DNA from 2 places in the Aminobacter sp. SR38 genome. Region 2 is predicted to be linked to the other one. Evidence: riboswitches for the same ligand, from Rfam matches in the RefSeq annotation. Region 2 holds a riboswitch; the other holds the start of a gene.
The links. A riboswitch is a leader RNA that binds a small molecule or an ion and turns the genes downstream of it on or off. The one in region 2 is predicted to bind cobalamin.

Region 1: linked by a shared signal. The riboswitch ahead of IG197_RS11910 (aromatic ring-hydroxylating dioxygenase subunit alpha) and the one ahead of IG197_RS09605 ((2Fe-2S) ferredoxin domain-containing protein) in region 2 are both predicted to bind cobalamin.

Annotation. Positions count from the first base shown of each region.
Region 1 is NZ_CP062112.1:2,421,430-2,429,168, reverse strand. It holds gene IG197_RS11930 (ribonucleotide-diphosphate reductase subunit beta) at 1-608, shown strand, start outside; gene IG197_RS11925 (hypothetical protein) at 599-832, shown strand; gene cobF (precorrin-6A synthase (deacetylating)) at 829-1,587, shown strand; gene metH (methionine synthase) at 1,774-5,511, shown strand; cobalamin riboswitch at 5,599-5,806, shown strand; gene IG197_RS11910 (aromatic ring-hydroxylating dioxygenase subunit alpha) at 5,924-7,171, shown strand; gene IG197_RS11905 (hybrid-cluster NAD(P)-dependent oxidoreductase) at 7,194-7,739, shown strand, end outside.
Region 2 is NZ_CP062112.1:1,967,316-1,975,054, forward strand. It holds gene IG197_RS09575 (DUF1330 domain-containing protein) at 200-364, shown strand; gene IG197_RS09580 (Arm DNA-binding domain-containing protein) at 328-654, opposite strand; gene IG197_RS09585 (polysaccharide pyruvyl transferase family protein) at 974-1,939, opposite strand; gene IG197_RS09590 (glycosyltransferase) at 1,960-2,715, opposite strand; gene IG197_RS09595 (cupin domain-containing protein) at 3,120-3,476, opposite strand; gene IG197_RS09600 (hypothetical protein) at 3,644-3,988, shown strand; cobalamin riboswitch at 4,884-5,076, shown strand; gene IG197_RS09605 ((2Fe-2S) ferredoxin domain-containing protein) at 5,191-5,970, shown strand; gene IG197_RS36645 (hypothetical protein) at 6,140-6,265, shown strand; gene IG197_RS09610 (hypothetical protein) at 6,334-6,660, shown strand; gene IG197_RS09615 (hypothetical protein) at 6,822-7,034, shown strand; gene IG197_RS09620 (fatty acid desaturase) at 7,333-7,739, shown strand, end outside.

The sequences.
Region 1 (7,739 bases), 450 kb from region 2:
AGGTGCCATCGATCACCGACAAGGCGGCATGGGCGCTGAAGCACACCCAGCATCTCGACGATCCGGATTTCAGGACCGGCACGCCTGAAGCCGATCAGGCTTTCCTGCGCGACCTCGTCGCTTTCTACGTCATCTTCGAGGGCATGTGGTTCTACACCGGTTTCGCCCAGATATTGTCCCTGGGCCGGCGCAACAAGATGGTCGGCATTGCCGAGCAGTACCAGTACATCCTGCGCGACGAGTCGATCCATCTGAACTTCGGCATCGACGTCATCAACCAGATCAAGCACGAGAACCCGCATCTGTGGACGCCGGCGTTCCAGGACGAGATCCGTGGCATGATCCGCACGGCTGCTGAGCTCGAGGCCTCCTATGGCCGCGATACGATGCCGCGCGGCTTCCTTGGCCTCAATGCAGCGCTTTGCGAAACCTATATGCACTTCATCGCCAACCGGCGCTGCGCCCAGCTCGGGCTGCAGCCGGTTTTCGCCGAAGTCGAGAACCCATTCCCGTGGATGTCCGAGGCGATGGATTTGAAGAAGGAGAAGAACTTCTTCGAGACCCGTGTCATCGAATACCAGAATGGTGGAGCGCTGGCATGGGACTGACCTGGAACCGTCCCACCATTGCATCGGCCATGCCCGAACCCGAACAGGTGTTCCTGGCTTGGCTGGTCGCGCAGCCTGAAGGCGGCAACCTCCACGAGGCCGCCTCGCGGCAGGCCACTCGGCTCGCCGAATATGGTGGCAGGCATCCGGGGCCGCGCCGGCTCAGGCAATTGTTTCTGGACCTTGCCGCCGAACTCGGCGGCGGCAGGGCCATGCCGTCATGAAGCGAAAGATCCTTGTCATCGGCATCGGTGCGGGCAATCCCGACTATGTCACGATCCAGGCTGTCGATGCGCTCAACCGGGTCAACGTCTTCTTCATCCCCGACAAGGGTATCGAGAAGGACGGGCTGGCGCGGGTCAGGCGCGAGATCTGCGAACGCTTCATCCGCGACCAGAGCTATCGCACCGTCGCGTTCGAAGTGCCGCGCCGCAGGCCGGCGGGGGAGGACTACGGCACCGCCGTCGCAGATTGGCATGACGCTGTCGAAGGCGTCTACCAACAGCTGCTCATTGAGGAACTCGAGGAAGACGAGTGCGGCGCGTTCCTCGTCTGGGGCGATCCGACGCTTTACGACAGCACCCTGCGCATCCTCGACCGGCTGCAGGCCAAGGGCGGCTTCGAACTCGAATATGATGTCATTCCGGGTATCACCAGCGTCCAGGCGCTTGCCGCCCGGCACAAGGTCACGCTGAACAGGATCGGCCAGTCGATCGCCATCACCACCGGTCGCAAGCTTGCGGAGGGTTTTCCCAACAATGCCGACAGCGTCGTCGTCATGCTCGACGGCGAAGGTGCCTTCGCCGGTCTCGATGGTAATCTCGACATCTGGTGGGGCGCCTATGTCGGCACGCCGGATGAAATCCTGGTGTCGGGCAAGTTGCGCGAGGTCGTCGGCGACATCGAGCGCATTCGCAAACAGGCGCGCGAGCAAAATGGCTGGATCATGGACACCTATCTGCTGAAGCAGCCGGACTAGCCGGCAGGCTGGTCGTGTTGCGCATGGTCGTAAATGCGACAACGACACACTCGACATATTGACATAAAGATGTCTTTATGTGACCTGACGGCTTTGTCGCCGAAAGGATGAAAAGTGTCGCAAAACGCCACCTCGCTCGACGCCCTGTTTGGGTCGGTTGCCGCCAAGCCAGACGGTTCGGAGGTGATGGCAGCGCTGAAAGCGGCGGCGCGCGAGCGCATCCTGATCCTCGATGGCGCGATGGGTACCCAGATCCAGGGGCTCGGCTTCGACGAGGACCATTTCCGCGGCGACAAATTCACCGGTTGCGCCTGCCATCAGCAGGGCAACAACGACCTCTTGATCCTGTCGCAGCCCAAGGCGATCGAGGAGATCCACTACAAATACGCTATCGCCGGCGCCGACATCATCGAGACCAACACCTTTTCGTCGACCTCCATCGCCCAGGCCGACTACGGCATGGAGGACATGGTCTATGAGCTCAATCGCGACGGCGCGCGGCTGGTCCGCCGCGCCGTCGTCCGAGCGCAGCAGGAAGACGGCAAGCGCCGCTTTGTCGCCGGCGCGCTCGGGCCGACCAACCGCACCGCCTCGATCTCGCCTGACGTCAACAATCCCGGCTACCGCGCCGTCACCTTCGACGATTTGCGCATCGCTTACGGCGAACAGCTGCGTGGCCTGATCGACGGCGGCGCCGACATCATCCTGATCGAGACCATCTTCGACACGCTCAACGCCAAGGCGGCAATCTTTGCCTGCGACGAGATCTTCATCGAAAAGGGCGTGCGCCTGCCGGTGATGATTTCGGGCACCATCACCGACCTGTCCGGCCGCACATTGTCCGGCCAGACGCCGTCGGCCTTCTGGAATTCGGTCCGCCATGCAGATCCGTTCACGGTCGGCCTCAACTGCGCGCTTGGTGCGGCCGCCATGCGCCCGCATCTGGCCGAACTGTCCGATGTCGCCGAGACCTTCATCTGCGCCTATCCCAATGCCGGCCTGCCCAACGCCTTCGGCCAGTATGACGAGAGCCCCGAATTCATGGCCTCCCAAGTCGAGGACTTCGCGCGCGAGGGTTTCATCAACATTGTCGGCGGCTGCTGCGGCTCGACGCCTGAGCACATCCGCGCCATCGCGCAGGCTGTCGCCAAATATCCACCGCGCCAGGTGCCGGAGCTCAAGCCGCAGATGCGCCTGTCGGGCCTCGAGCCGTTCACGCTCACCGACGAGATCCCCTTCGTCAATGTCGGCGAGCGCACCAACGTCACCGGCTCGGCCAAGTTCCGCAAGCTGATCACATCAGGCGACTATGCCGCCGCCCTCGACGTCGCCCGCGACCAGGTCGTCAATGGCGCGCAGATCATCGACATCAACATGGACGAGGGCCTGATCGACTCGAAGAAGGCGATGGTCGAGTACCTCAATCTTATCGCCGCCGAACCCGACATCGCACGCGTGCCCGTCATGATCGACAGCTCCAAATGGGAGGTGATCGAGGCCGGGCTGAAATGCGTCCAGGGCAAACCGATCGTCAATTCGATCTCGATGAAGGAAGGCGAGGAAGCCTTCCTGCATCATGCCCGGCTGTGCCGGGCCTATGGCGCTGCCGTCGTCGTCATGGCATTCGACGAGCAGGGTCAGGCCGACACTAAGGCGCGCAAAGTCGAGATCTGCACTCGCGCCTACAAGCTCTTGACCGAGCAAGCCGGCTTCGCGCCCGAGGACATTATCTTCGATCCCAACATCTTCGCTGTCGCCACCGGCATCGAGGAGCACGACAATTACGGTGTCGACTTCATCGAGGCGACGCGGGAAATCACCCAGACCTTGCCGCATGTCCATGTCTCGGGCGGCGTGTCGAACCTGTCGTTCTCGTTCCGCGGCAACGAGCCGGTGCGAGAGGCGATGCACGCCGTGTTCCTGTATCACTGCATCCAGGCCGGCATGGACATGGGCATCGTCAATGCCGGCCAGCTCGCCGTCTATGAATCGATCGACCCGGAGTTGCGCGAGGCCTGTGAGGACGTCGTGCTCAACCGCCTGCCCAAGGCCGGCGGCACCGCCACCGAAAGGCTGCTGGACATTGCCGAGCGCTTCAAGGGCGCGGCCGGCAAGGAAGCCAAGGAGCGCGACCTTGCCTGGCGTGACTGGCCTGTCGAGCAACGCATCAGTCACGCTCTGGTCAACGGCATCACCGAGTTCATCGACGCCGATACCGACGAGGCGCGGCTGAGGGCCGAGCGTCCGCTGCACGTCATCGAAGGCCCACTGATGGCCGGCATGAATGTCGTCGGCGATCTGTTCGGTGCCGGCAAGATGTTCCTGCCGCAGGTCGTCAAGTCGGCCCGTGTCATGAAGCAGGCGGTGGCCGGCTTGCTGCCACATATGGAGGCGGAAAAGGCGGCCAACGCCGCTAACGGCATCGACAATGGCGAACGCCAGACTGCCGGCAAGATTTTGATGGCAACGGTGAAGGGCGACGTCCATGACATCGGCAAGAACATCGTCGGCGTCGTGCTGGCCTGCAACAACTACGAGATCATCGATCTCGGCGTCATGGTGCCGGCAACCAAGATCCTCCAGGTTGCCAAGGACGAGAAGGTCGACATCATTGGCCTGTCCGGCCTGATCACGCCCTCGCTCGACGAAATGGCGCATGTCGCCGCCGAAATGGAGCGCGAGGGGTTCGACATTCCGCTGCTGATCGGCGGCGCCACCACGAGTCGCGTCCACACCGCGGTGAAGATCCATCCCCGCTACAGCGCCGGCCAGACAGTCTACGTCACCGATGCCAGCCGCGCTGTTGGCGTTGTCTCCAACCTGCTGTCCCCTGAGGCCAAGGGCAGCTACGTTGAACAGGTGCAAGCCGAATACCAGAAGGTCGCCGACGCCCATCACCGCGCCGAAGCTGACAAGCAGCGATTGCCGTTGGCCAAGGCGCGTGCCAATGCGCACAAGGTCGACTGGTCATCTTATGCGCCGCCGAAGCCAACCTTCCTCGGCACCAGGGTGTTCGAAGCCTGGGACCTGGCCGAACTGGCCCGCTACATCGACTGGACGCCGTTCTTCCAGACCTGGGAACTCAAGGGCCGTTACCCCAAGATCCTCGAGGACGAGAAGCAGGGCGCCGCGGCGCGCCAGCTGTTCGACGACGCGCAGGCGATGCTCCGCAAGATCATCGACGAGACATGGTTCGCGCCCAAGGCCGTCATCGGCTTCTGGCCGGCCAATTCGGTCGGCGACGACGTCAGGCTGTTCACCGACGAGGCACGCAGCGAGGAGCTTGCCACCTTCTTCACCCTGCGCCAGCAGCTGACCAAGCGCGACGGCAAGGCCAATGTCGCACTGGCCGACTTCATCGCTCCCGCCGACAGCGGCAAGCCGGATTATCTCGGCGGCTTCGTGGTCACTGCAGGCATCGAGGAAGTGGCGATCGCCGAGCGCTTCGAACGCGCCAATGACGACTACTCCTCGATCATGGTCAAGGCGCTGGCCGACCGTTTCGCAGAGGCCTTCGCTGAACGCATGCACGAGAAGGTGCGCAAGGAGTTCTGGGGCTACGCGCCTGATGAAAACCTCGCGCCCGACGACCTGATCGGTGAGCCCTATCGCGGCATCCGTCCGGCGCCGGGCTATCCCGCCCAGCCCGACCACACCGAAAAGGTGACCTTGTTCCGCCTGCTCGATGCCGAGAAAACCGCCGGCGTCAGCCTCACCGAAAGCATGGCGATGTGGCCGGGCTCGTCGGTCTCCGGCATCTATCTCGCCCACCCCGAGAGTTATTATTTCGGCGTCGCCAAGGTCGAGCGCGACCAGGTCGAGGATTATGCGCGGCGCAAGGGCATGACCATCGCCGAGGTCGAGCGCTGGCTCGGGCCGATCCTCAACTATGTGCCGGCATCGTTCGCCGAAGCGGCCGAATAGCAACACGGTGACATCACATGGGCTCTGTCGCCTTTGCGCTGAGCCCGTGTCGTTTTCATGCTCGTGCCCGGCCACCAATCCGTGGTCTGATCCGGTCATGTTCAAGGTGCTGCTTCGAGTGTGAGACGAAGCGGAGAATTGGGAAGCCGGTGAGAAGCCGGCGCTGCCCCCGCAACGGTGGCGGAGTTATTGTTTCGACGGGAGACCACTGGGCCAGCCGGCCTGGGAAGGTGTCGAGACAGTCCGAAAGGACAGCTCCGAAGCCCGGAAACCAGCCTTGAACCTGACAGAACTCGACTGATCGCGGTGGGCGGTCAAGAGGCGGATCGTTGCTGCACGGACCTCTGCGTCCGCCGGCTGGCGTTCTTCCCAAATCAAGCCACCCGTTCAGTCCTTGGTGCGAGGACAGGACATGGATGCGAAGAACGAAATGCTGAAGCTGCTGCGCGGACGCCGCGACGGGTTCAGCCTGGCACAGCCCTTTTACACCGACCCGGATTTCTACCGGCTCGACCTCGAGCTGATCTGGTACCGCGACTGGCTGTTTGTCGGCCATGACTGCGAACTGGCCAAGCCGGGCAGCTTCTTCACCGTCCAGGTCGGCGACTATCCCGTCGTGCTCGTCCGCGACCAGAAGGGTGAGTTGCGCGCCTTCCACAATTCCTGCCGGCATCGCGGCAGCCGCGTCTGCACCACGGACAAGGGTACGGCGGCCAAGCTCGTCTGCCCCTATCACCAGTGGACCTACGAACTCGACGGCCGCCTGCTGTTCGCGCGCCAGATGGCGGAAGGTTTCGACAAGAGCCAGTTCGGCCTGAAGCCGGTCGCCTGCGAATCCGTCGGCGGCTACATCTTCATCTGCCTCGCCGACGAGCCCGCCGACTTCGCGCCGATGCGGGGCATGGTCGAGCCGTACCTGCTGCCGCACCGGCTGCGCGAAGCCAAGGTCGCCTTCGAAAGCACAATCGTCGAGAAGGGAAACTGGAAGCTGGTCTGGGAAAACAACCGCGAGTGTTACCACTGCGCCGGCAATCACCCTGAGCTGTGCAAGACCTTTCCCGAGGCGCCGAACGTTACCGGCGTCAATGGCGCCGAAAGCGATCCCGAAATGCTGGCGCACTGGGCAAAGTGCGAGGCGGTGGGGTTGCCGAGCAAGTTCCGCATCGATGCCGGCGGCCAGTACAGGGCGACACGCGCGCCACTGCTGCGTGACGCGGTGAGCTACACCATGTCGGGCAAGCGTGCAGTGCGGAAAAACCTCTCCGACAGCGTCTCGGCCGACAGGATCGGCACGCTGCTGCTCTATCACTATCCGACAACCTGGAACCATGTGCTCGGCGACCATGCCGTCACCTTCCGCGTGCTGCCGATCAGCGCCACGGAAACGGCCGTCACCACCAAATGGCTGGTTCACAAGGATGCCGTCGAAGGCGTCGACTACGACCTGGCCGAACTGACCCATGTCTGGACCGAGACCAACGACCAGGACCGCCGCATCGTCGAGGAAAATGCCTTCGGCATCAAATCGCCGGCCTACGAGCCCGGGCCTTATTCGGAGGAACACGAGGGCGGCGTCATGCAGTTCATCGAATGGTACGTCGGCTTCATCGAACCGCGGCTGGCCGACGGCGGCAAGCCGGTCCTGCGCAACGTCGCCTGACCGGGAGAGGGGCATGAACGCGATGACCGAGCTTGGCCTTTACCGCAACCTCGACGAAATGGCGCCCTGGAACGACCGGCTCCAGGTGCTGGAGGTCATCGGCGTCACCGACGAGGCGCCCGACGTCAGGACTTTCACCTTCCGCTCCGACAACCAGACCTGGTTCCGCTACAAGCCGGGCCAGTTCGTGACGCTCGAACTGCCGGCCGAACCGGCACCCGTCATGCGCACCTACACGCTGTCGTCCAGCCCGTCGCGGCCGTTCTCCATCGCCGTCACCGTCAAGGCGCAGGCGGGCAGCGTCGGCACACGCTGGATGTTCGACCATCTGAAGCCGGGCGTCCGCATCAAGGCCTATGGCCCTTCAGGCGACTTCTCGCTGCACCAGCATCCGGCCGCCAAATATCTGTTCGTCTCGGCCGGGTCCGGCATCACGCCGATGATGTCGATGCTGCGCTGGCTCAACGACTGCGCGCCGTGGACGGACGTATCCTTCGTCAACTGCGCGCGCCGTCCGGAAGAAATCATCTTCCGGAAGGAGCTCGAACTGCTGGGCACACACATGCCC
Region 2 (7,739 bases):
ATGAAACGCCGCATCTTGGGAGGCACGGCCCCTATGCCATATCCAGCTTATGCCCGTCTGGCGGGCATATCAACGAAAACTAATGAATCGAGGCATCGCCCCTTGCTCCTAAGGCGTACAATCAGTTGGCACTCAGCGCTGAAGGAGATACGTCATGGCCGCGTACTTCATCGCCGACGTCGATGTCACGGATTCCGCGATGTTCGAAGAATACAAACGAGAGGTTCCCGCGACGGAACAGCGATACGGTGGCAAATATCTAGGACGGGGAGGCACAGCCACCGTCCTTGAGGGCGACTGGAAACCTCATCGCCTTGGGCTTTCGCGTCATTCAGATATTCGTCGCAGACCTCGGAGAGGATAGCGGTCTTGCGCAGCTGCTTTCTTTTCTGCAGAAGGGTCGCCGCCCATGCTGACCTCTGTCAGGTTCTCGCGGGCAAGCTGCCGGGCCTCGTCAGGGGTGAGCGTCCCAACCCGCCCTAGCGTCATCTTGCGGTGGCGGTTTTCGACGGTACGGTACTTGATGATGGACGACGCCACCCCGGTGGGCATCATGCGGACACCGAAGCCCTTAAGCTCCGTGTCCCAAAGACTTTGCTCGCCAGACTGGTCAGGTTCGAGTGCGTCGACAATGCGCTTGGTGAGCTTCGGCAAAGCGTGACCCCATCAATCCCGGAAGATGTGGTCCAACGGCGGAACCAACTGAAATCAAATTTCCGCCGCTCCCGTCAAGCGCCGGTAAATGAGATAAAGCAGCAATCCATTGATTTATCTCGCTGAATCAAGAATGGGTAAACTTGAGGCGCATCGGGGGAAACACGTCGTGATAAAATTCGTAATGATGGGTCGCGTGTTCGAGTCACGCAAGCGGCACCAGTTTCCCAGGAAAATCAGCTCCTTCAAGATGCCCACGCGGCATCGGAAATCTATGCCCATTTCGGGACTGTCCTTCGCCCCACGAGGTGCAGACGGATCAGTCCGCGATGGCGTCGACGCTTGCCGCGAGAGCATCTTCGACAAGCGTACGGATCCTGGCCTGGGCTCCGACCAGCTGGGCCCGCCAATTGCCGGTGCGCAATTCGTCAAGAGCCGCCCGCACCGTTTCGGCAGACACCTTATCCGCGTGGAACACAAATGGCCAACCGGTCCTGCCGACCACGGCTGAAACCTTAGCTCCACCGGGAACCTGATCGATCGCAATCACCGGCTTTCCTGCGGCGAGCGCCAACAGCGCCCCATGCATGCGGGTCGTCAGCACGATGTCGGATCGTGCGAACCCGGCATGGATCTTCCCAGGACCATTCTCAGGTGATAGCACCGTGTCGATTTCGATCGGGTGTAGCGTCGACCCGCGCACCACATCTTGGAACATCGCCAATGCCTGAGGTGCCATCGCAACTCGCCTGGCGCCATACTCGCCTTGAGGGCCACGCAGGCAAACACCTGCGGTCTCGAGCCGCTCCTTTCCAGTGGGTTCAACGGCCTCCGAAACGGCGAGATCGAAATACGGTGGATCGACGCCATCACGGCCAACAATGTGATGGAAGCGGCGATTCATCCTGGCGTGATTGGGAAGGACGCTGACGCCTGCCGCGATCTTGGTCGCATGCCTGTGGACAGACAAAAGGTCGTTCAGGTCGCGACTGTAGGTGATCGGACCACAGACGAACACGAGCTTTTTCGCAGGCTTGATCGCATAGAGATCATCAACCGGCAGATGGCCCGGAATCTGCAGTTCCGGATGCGAAATGACGGCGTGCTCGACGCCGCCCAGACGCAGCCTCGATGACAGGTTGTCGACCGCCATCAGGTCGCCGATCGTCGGACCGCCCCTGTAGCCGTAGCTTCCCCACCAGAACAGAAGCGTCGGCGGCGTGTCGACGGTGCGCGCAGTCAGATATACACGACGAAAGGAGCTTAGCCGGCTCTTCAGCGACATCAGTGCAGTCTCGAAACGAGCTATTGAGTGACAACGGCGTCCAGAAGGCTGCCGCGTATGATTTCGCGTCCTGATATGACCGACGCGCTCAAATGAACGCCAAGCGTCCGATTGGTTGCTATATCGGGCCAGGACAGCCCGCGATCGAAGAGCAGGTTGGTGTTCTGGTAGCTGACCGGATAGAACACATCGATCGGCTTGGCCGAAGCTGCAATTTCGTGGCGCCGGGTGACGTTGGTCAACAGTTGCGGTCCAATGACACCCCAACGATGGCGGGATACCGGGACAGGCAGGCGCATGGCCTTGCGCAGGCGCAGCAACCGTCTCTTTGTGCTTCGATACCACCATGGAATGAAATGAGGATCGCTGGATGCCGCGATCAGCTCATTGAGCGCCGGATGCTGCGAAGGCAGCCCCAGCACGGCGCCATTGATCGCCTTGTCGGATTCCCAGCCGAAGAGGAATTCCTCCTGCTGGATCGGCCTCAGGCAATAGACATCGCAATCCACGTATATGCCGAGGCCCGCCCGCAGGATGCGGTACCGATAGATATCCGACGCCAAAGCCAGGCTACCGGTCGTCTCATGCGCAACGATTTCCGATCGAGCCATCAACCGTTGGGCGTCGAAAAGTTCGACGCCTTCAGGCACGTCCTCCGGCCGGTCAAACACATGCAGAACGACACGATGCCCATTTCGAAGAAACGACCTCAGACACCCCGCGTGGACCGGCCCCAATCTGTTGCCGATCCACAGCGAATTCACCACTGCCAACATGAATTACCACCCCATACCTGCCCGGGGCCTAAATAAACCAGCTCGGGCAAAGGTCAACCTTCTGCAAGCACAGGTGGTGGCTCGCAGTAGCTGCGGACAAGGTCGACGGTGATGTTGTGGTGGTCGCGCAGCGAGCGATCAGTCCTGGCCGCAAAGCCTGGAAAGGTGCTCATTCTCGGCCGGGGAACGCAACATGCGCGATGCATCTCGCGTTGTTTGATCATTCAAAGCTGCACCAGCCTTTTCCCAAGGAAATTAAGCCAGCAAGGCATCACCGGTGCGCCTGGTTCCGCTCACTGTCGGAACCAGGTCGAATCAATCAGGCGTTCGCCCGCGTGCACGAGCCGGCCGGCAGCCTTCTTCGACAGCCGATGGAGATATCCCCGCCGGTTGCGCGGTGTTTCCTACGATCCCAGCGTAACGACGAAGTGCTTCGTCACCGGCTCGATGATCTTCCAGGTGCCCCTGAAATCCGCTTCCACGACGAACGCGTCGCCCGGCCCAACCTCGACGGGCGTGCCGCCATCCGGCGTGATGATGATGCGACCCGAGATCATGTGGACGAACTCGTAGTCGGTGTAGCTGGCGTGGTAGGTGCCTGGCGTGGCCTGCCACGTTCCCGACAGCACCTTGCCATCCCCGGTCGTATGCTGGACGGCCGTCTTCATCGTCGGCTTTCCGTCGACCACCACCCATCCCGGTAGGTCGTTGGAATCGGCACCTTCCGGCTGGCCAAATTTGAGGATTGTTTTGTTCGCCATGGTATTCTCCTCCCTTAAGACACCCCTGCATAGCCGACGCCCTCAATTCAGGCAACTTTGTTTCCTTATGATAAAGAGGCGTATTCCTAGGTTGGTGTTCTGCCACCGCCCCTTGCGGAATCAGCCCTGTCGGTGTTGATGGACGGATGTTTAGCAAGGACTCATAGATGAAGGCCAAACTGCTCGCTGCGGTGACGATGCTCGCAGTTGCCGGCTGTGCATCCCAGCCTGCCGACTATGCCACCACACTCTCCGCCAAGGATCCCAAATGGCGGTCAGCGGACTGCACGAAAGCTCGAGTTGAGGCGGCGAACTACGCAGCGCAAGAGAAAGAAACGCTGAGCGTATCGGCAGGGCTGCTGCTTGGCCCATACGGGCTCGGCATCGCCATGGCCGGTAAGGAACATCGCGCCAAGATGCGCAAGCAATTCGCCCGGAACATGCATCTGAAATGCTCGAGCAAGCCCCTTCCGGCCAGCCTGGCGAGCAGCGCGGACACCGCGAAGCGGTAACTTCAGTCCTCACTGCCAACGGCGCGCATGTGCGGCAAGCTCGTCGCGCGCCTGCTCCAATGCCTCCGGCGAAGCGTTCGCCCACGCGGTGAGCCGCCGCCGCGCACATCATCGACACCTCCGATCCTCACCTGTGGCTGTCGCGATTGCATGCCGGGCCACATTGGTGGGGTGCCCACGAAAACAGGCCAAAGCTGCTCTGCAATCATTCTGGCGACCCGCCTGGTGGCCGTTTCCAGCGTCTCACGTTGGCGGTAACTCACGACACTCGCCGGTGTCCTGGCAACGCACCGGTGGACGGCCGCTCAGATTGCCCTGAACGGGCTCGACGCCGCTTGCGATCCAGCCGCTCTACACGAGAAGTTGAACGACCGCGCCGTCCGCTCGCTGGCGTTGGTTGACCTTACGTTAGGAACCTCTAAACGACCTACAGGCTCACCTCGTCCTTACCCCACCTTGGACCACCCGAGCTTAGCGCCCGCCCTGCCCCCCCAATCAATGGGCGGGCGCGTCCCCTCGCACATCCGATGTCGCGCAGACAAGCTTATCAGCCGCGGACGCCTTCACATCGCAGCTGCGAGCTTCCCGCTTCATATCGACGCCGGTTGCCGATTTTCATGTCGATATGCCTCGGGCAGGCGCCGTTCGCCTTGTGCGGTTTGCACAGAAGGCAGCCGGCCCTGGCATTCCTGGGCTTATTCCGCTTGTGGTGCATGTCCATCTCCGGTCTCTACCGGTGCGCCCCGATGGCGCACGGTCATGATCGGAAGGGCTGCTTGGCAATCGTCGTCCATCGCCGGACCATGTGCAGCAACACCAAGCGATCGCAAGGCAGCGCATTGCTGGCCTAGGTACTTGTCCATCGACAACCCTTGACTTGCGTCTGCCCGCATATAGCTTGCCGCGCGGTTATGGTTCTTCTGCTTTCGGGCGGAAGCTAAGAGGGAATTCGGTGCGAAACCGAAGCTGCCCCGCAACTGTAAGCGGTGAGCCGCATTGCCGATTGTGTCACTGGCCGACGGCCGGGAAGGCAGGCAATGAGCCGAGACCCGCGAGCCAGGAGACCTGCCTGACCGAGTGATGTTTCGTGGGCGGGGTGTACCACCGGAGCGCAGGTTCGTGCAGGCGGCGCTATCGGCCATCGCCTTTCACCAACATGCGTTGCGACAATCCCGACCGCAGTCAGGCCAGGGATCGATCGTTTGCACAATACCGAAGTTGAGACCGCGCAGTCCCAGGCCAGACGTGCCATCGTGCTCGTCGCCAGGTCGGCCTTTGCTGCCGCGCCCTACAGGCAGATGCAGCAGCTCTGTGATCTCGCCGCGGCGTTGCCCGGCGTCGATCACACCAGCTTCGGCTTCACCGAACAAGGCACGCCGTCGCTGCGCGAGGCGCTTGCGGCACTTCGCCAGCAGGATTTCTCCGATATCCTCATCCTGCCGCTGATGCTGCCGATCGAGCCCAGCTTCAATGCCTGGCTCACCAAGTCGCTGCGCCGGTGGCAGGCCGAGGACGCGGCACCTTGGCCGACGGTGCGCATCGCGCGGGGCCTCGCCGAAAGCCCGCTGCTGGCTGCAATGATGGCCGACCTCGTCACCGGCGCCGACGCGACGCCGCCCATCCCGCCGCTCGACAGGCTGGCGCCGGAGGGCTCGCTCGTGCCGGCGCAGAAACGCCGCGTGCTGGTCTGCCAGGGCGGCCCGTGCAATGCCGCCGGCGCGGACCTGATCTGGGGCCACCTGCGCAACCAGCAGGACCGCCAGAAGCTGCGCGTGACCGGCGACGGCACGATGAGCGCCAAATCGACCTGCCTTGGCCCCTGTAACCTGGCACCGGTGCTGCAGGTCTTTCCCGAAGGCACCTATTACGGCGGGGTCACCGAGGCCGCCGTCGACCGCATAGTCACCGAACATCTGCTCGGCGGCGCGGTGGTCGACGACTTTGCCTACCACCCCACCGGCCGCAAGCAGGTGCTGCGGTGAAGGCCCATTGAAAACAAGGGGGATCGTGTCGTTCCGCCACCATCTGCTTTTCGCCCCTGCCTTTTGTCGGCCTGGACAGCGACATGCTGTTCTGCCGTGAACCTGATCTGGCACTGGAAGTTGCTGCGGCCGCCCTTCGGCTCCGTCGACGTCAAGGGCATGTGCACATATGGCCGCGACGACCGATCCTCGGGACGGTTATTGGCAGGCGCCGTCCCGGACTTTGGGCGTCGACTACGACCTGGTGCCGATGATCGAGACCACCGTCGACAAGGCTGGGGTCAAAGCGAGCTAATATGGCGGCCTCGTCGTGGTTCGGCGAGAAGACCGTATCCTCGGCTACTCGGCTGTTTCGAGCGTTCGGTGGCAGCAAAGCTCGCGCCCAATGTCAGCCATCGTGTCGAGGCGGGCCACGGGGTCGTTTCCGCCCGGGGAAGCGAGCTGTGGGACAGTTCGCAGGCCTGCCTGTCGCTGGCCATGCCGGGCAGCGGCCTGACGATGCGCACCTTGTCGGCACCGCACAACTTTCCGCACCACCTGTTCGACCCGATTCCGGCCGAACAGCAACGCTTGCCGTTGTCGATCGTCCACTATCACGACGTCTTTACCAGGCACGGCGCGCAATCCGCTGCTCAACGGATCGACGGATGTTCCCGCCGATATCCGCCACTGGCTGGAAGCCAAGGCTGAAACGCTCAGCAGCGGCAGCGGCGCCTGGGGTCGTCGGGCACAGGTCCGATGGGATGACACAGCCTGTTGCGATCCACGTCAATCCATCGATCTAATTGACCCAAGGGAAACATCAGCGACTATTGCGCAGGGCTAGATCAGTTCAGTGGGCGGTGGCAGTCATGGCAATTCAAGTATCCTATTCGCGGCGTGATGTCCGCGAAGAGTTGGTGCGTCGGCGCGAGACTTACATCGCGGCGCAAAGATCTCTGTCACCGCCTTCGCCGCGGGGATATGGCAACATGGAATGCGTCCATTGTCATAATCGCTTCATCGGCGTCACCGCTGCCGCCTGGAAGTTCGGCCTCTGCGACGACTGCCTGCATCACGACTGATTGTCCAGCCAGCGCAGCTCCCTTTGCGGGAGTTCCAGCGCCTGGATCGACGGCTGTGGAACTTCCGTGTCCGCGGCGTCCCAGGCACATTCTTGGGCGATCTACCTTCCCCGATGATCCGGCCAACCCCGCATCCGCAAAAGCAGTAGGTCGCCGCCACGGCCCACCGTCCACATTCATATTTCGGGGTAATTCCAAACGTACCTTGACCCTGAATTAGAAACTGCGCAACCTCGCCCGAAACGGAGGAGGCGGCTCGATCGTGGGGAAGCGATCCGGGCCGCAAATGGGAGCATCTATGTCCGACCAGATCGCGGCGTCGTCCGCCACGCCCGCAATTGCGCGCCGACCGCTTCTGGCCCGCATCGACTGGCTCAATTTGAGCGGCCTCGCCTTCTATCATGTCGTCGCGCTCTACGCCTTGCTGCCCTGGTTCTTCAGCTGGACCGGCGTCATCCTCTGCATCGCCGGCATCTATGTCTTCGGCACGCTCGGCATCAACCTCTGCTACCACAGGCTTCTCACCCATCGCGGCTTCACCTGCCCGAAATGGCTCGAGCACGGGCTTGCGATCATCGCCGTCTGCGCCTTCCAGGACACGCCGGCGCGCTGGGTTGCGGTGCACCGCCGCCACCATGAGCACGCCGACGAGGAGCCGGATCCGCACAGCCCGATCGTCACCTTCCTCTGGGCCCATATCGGCTG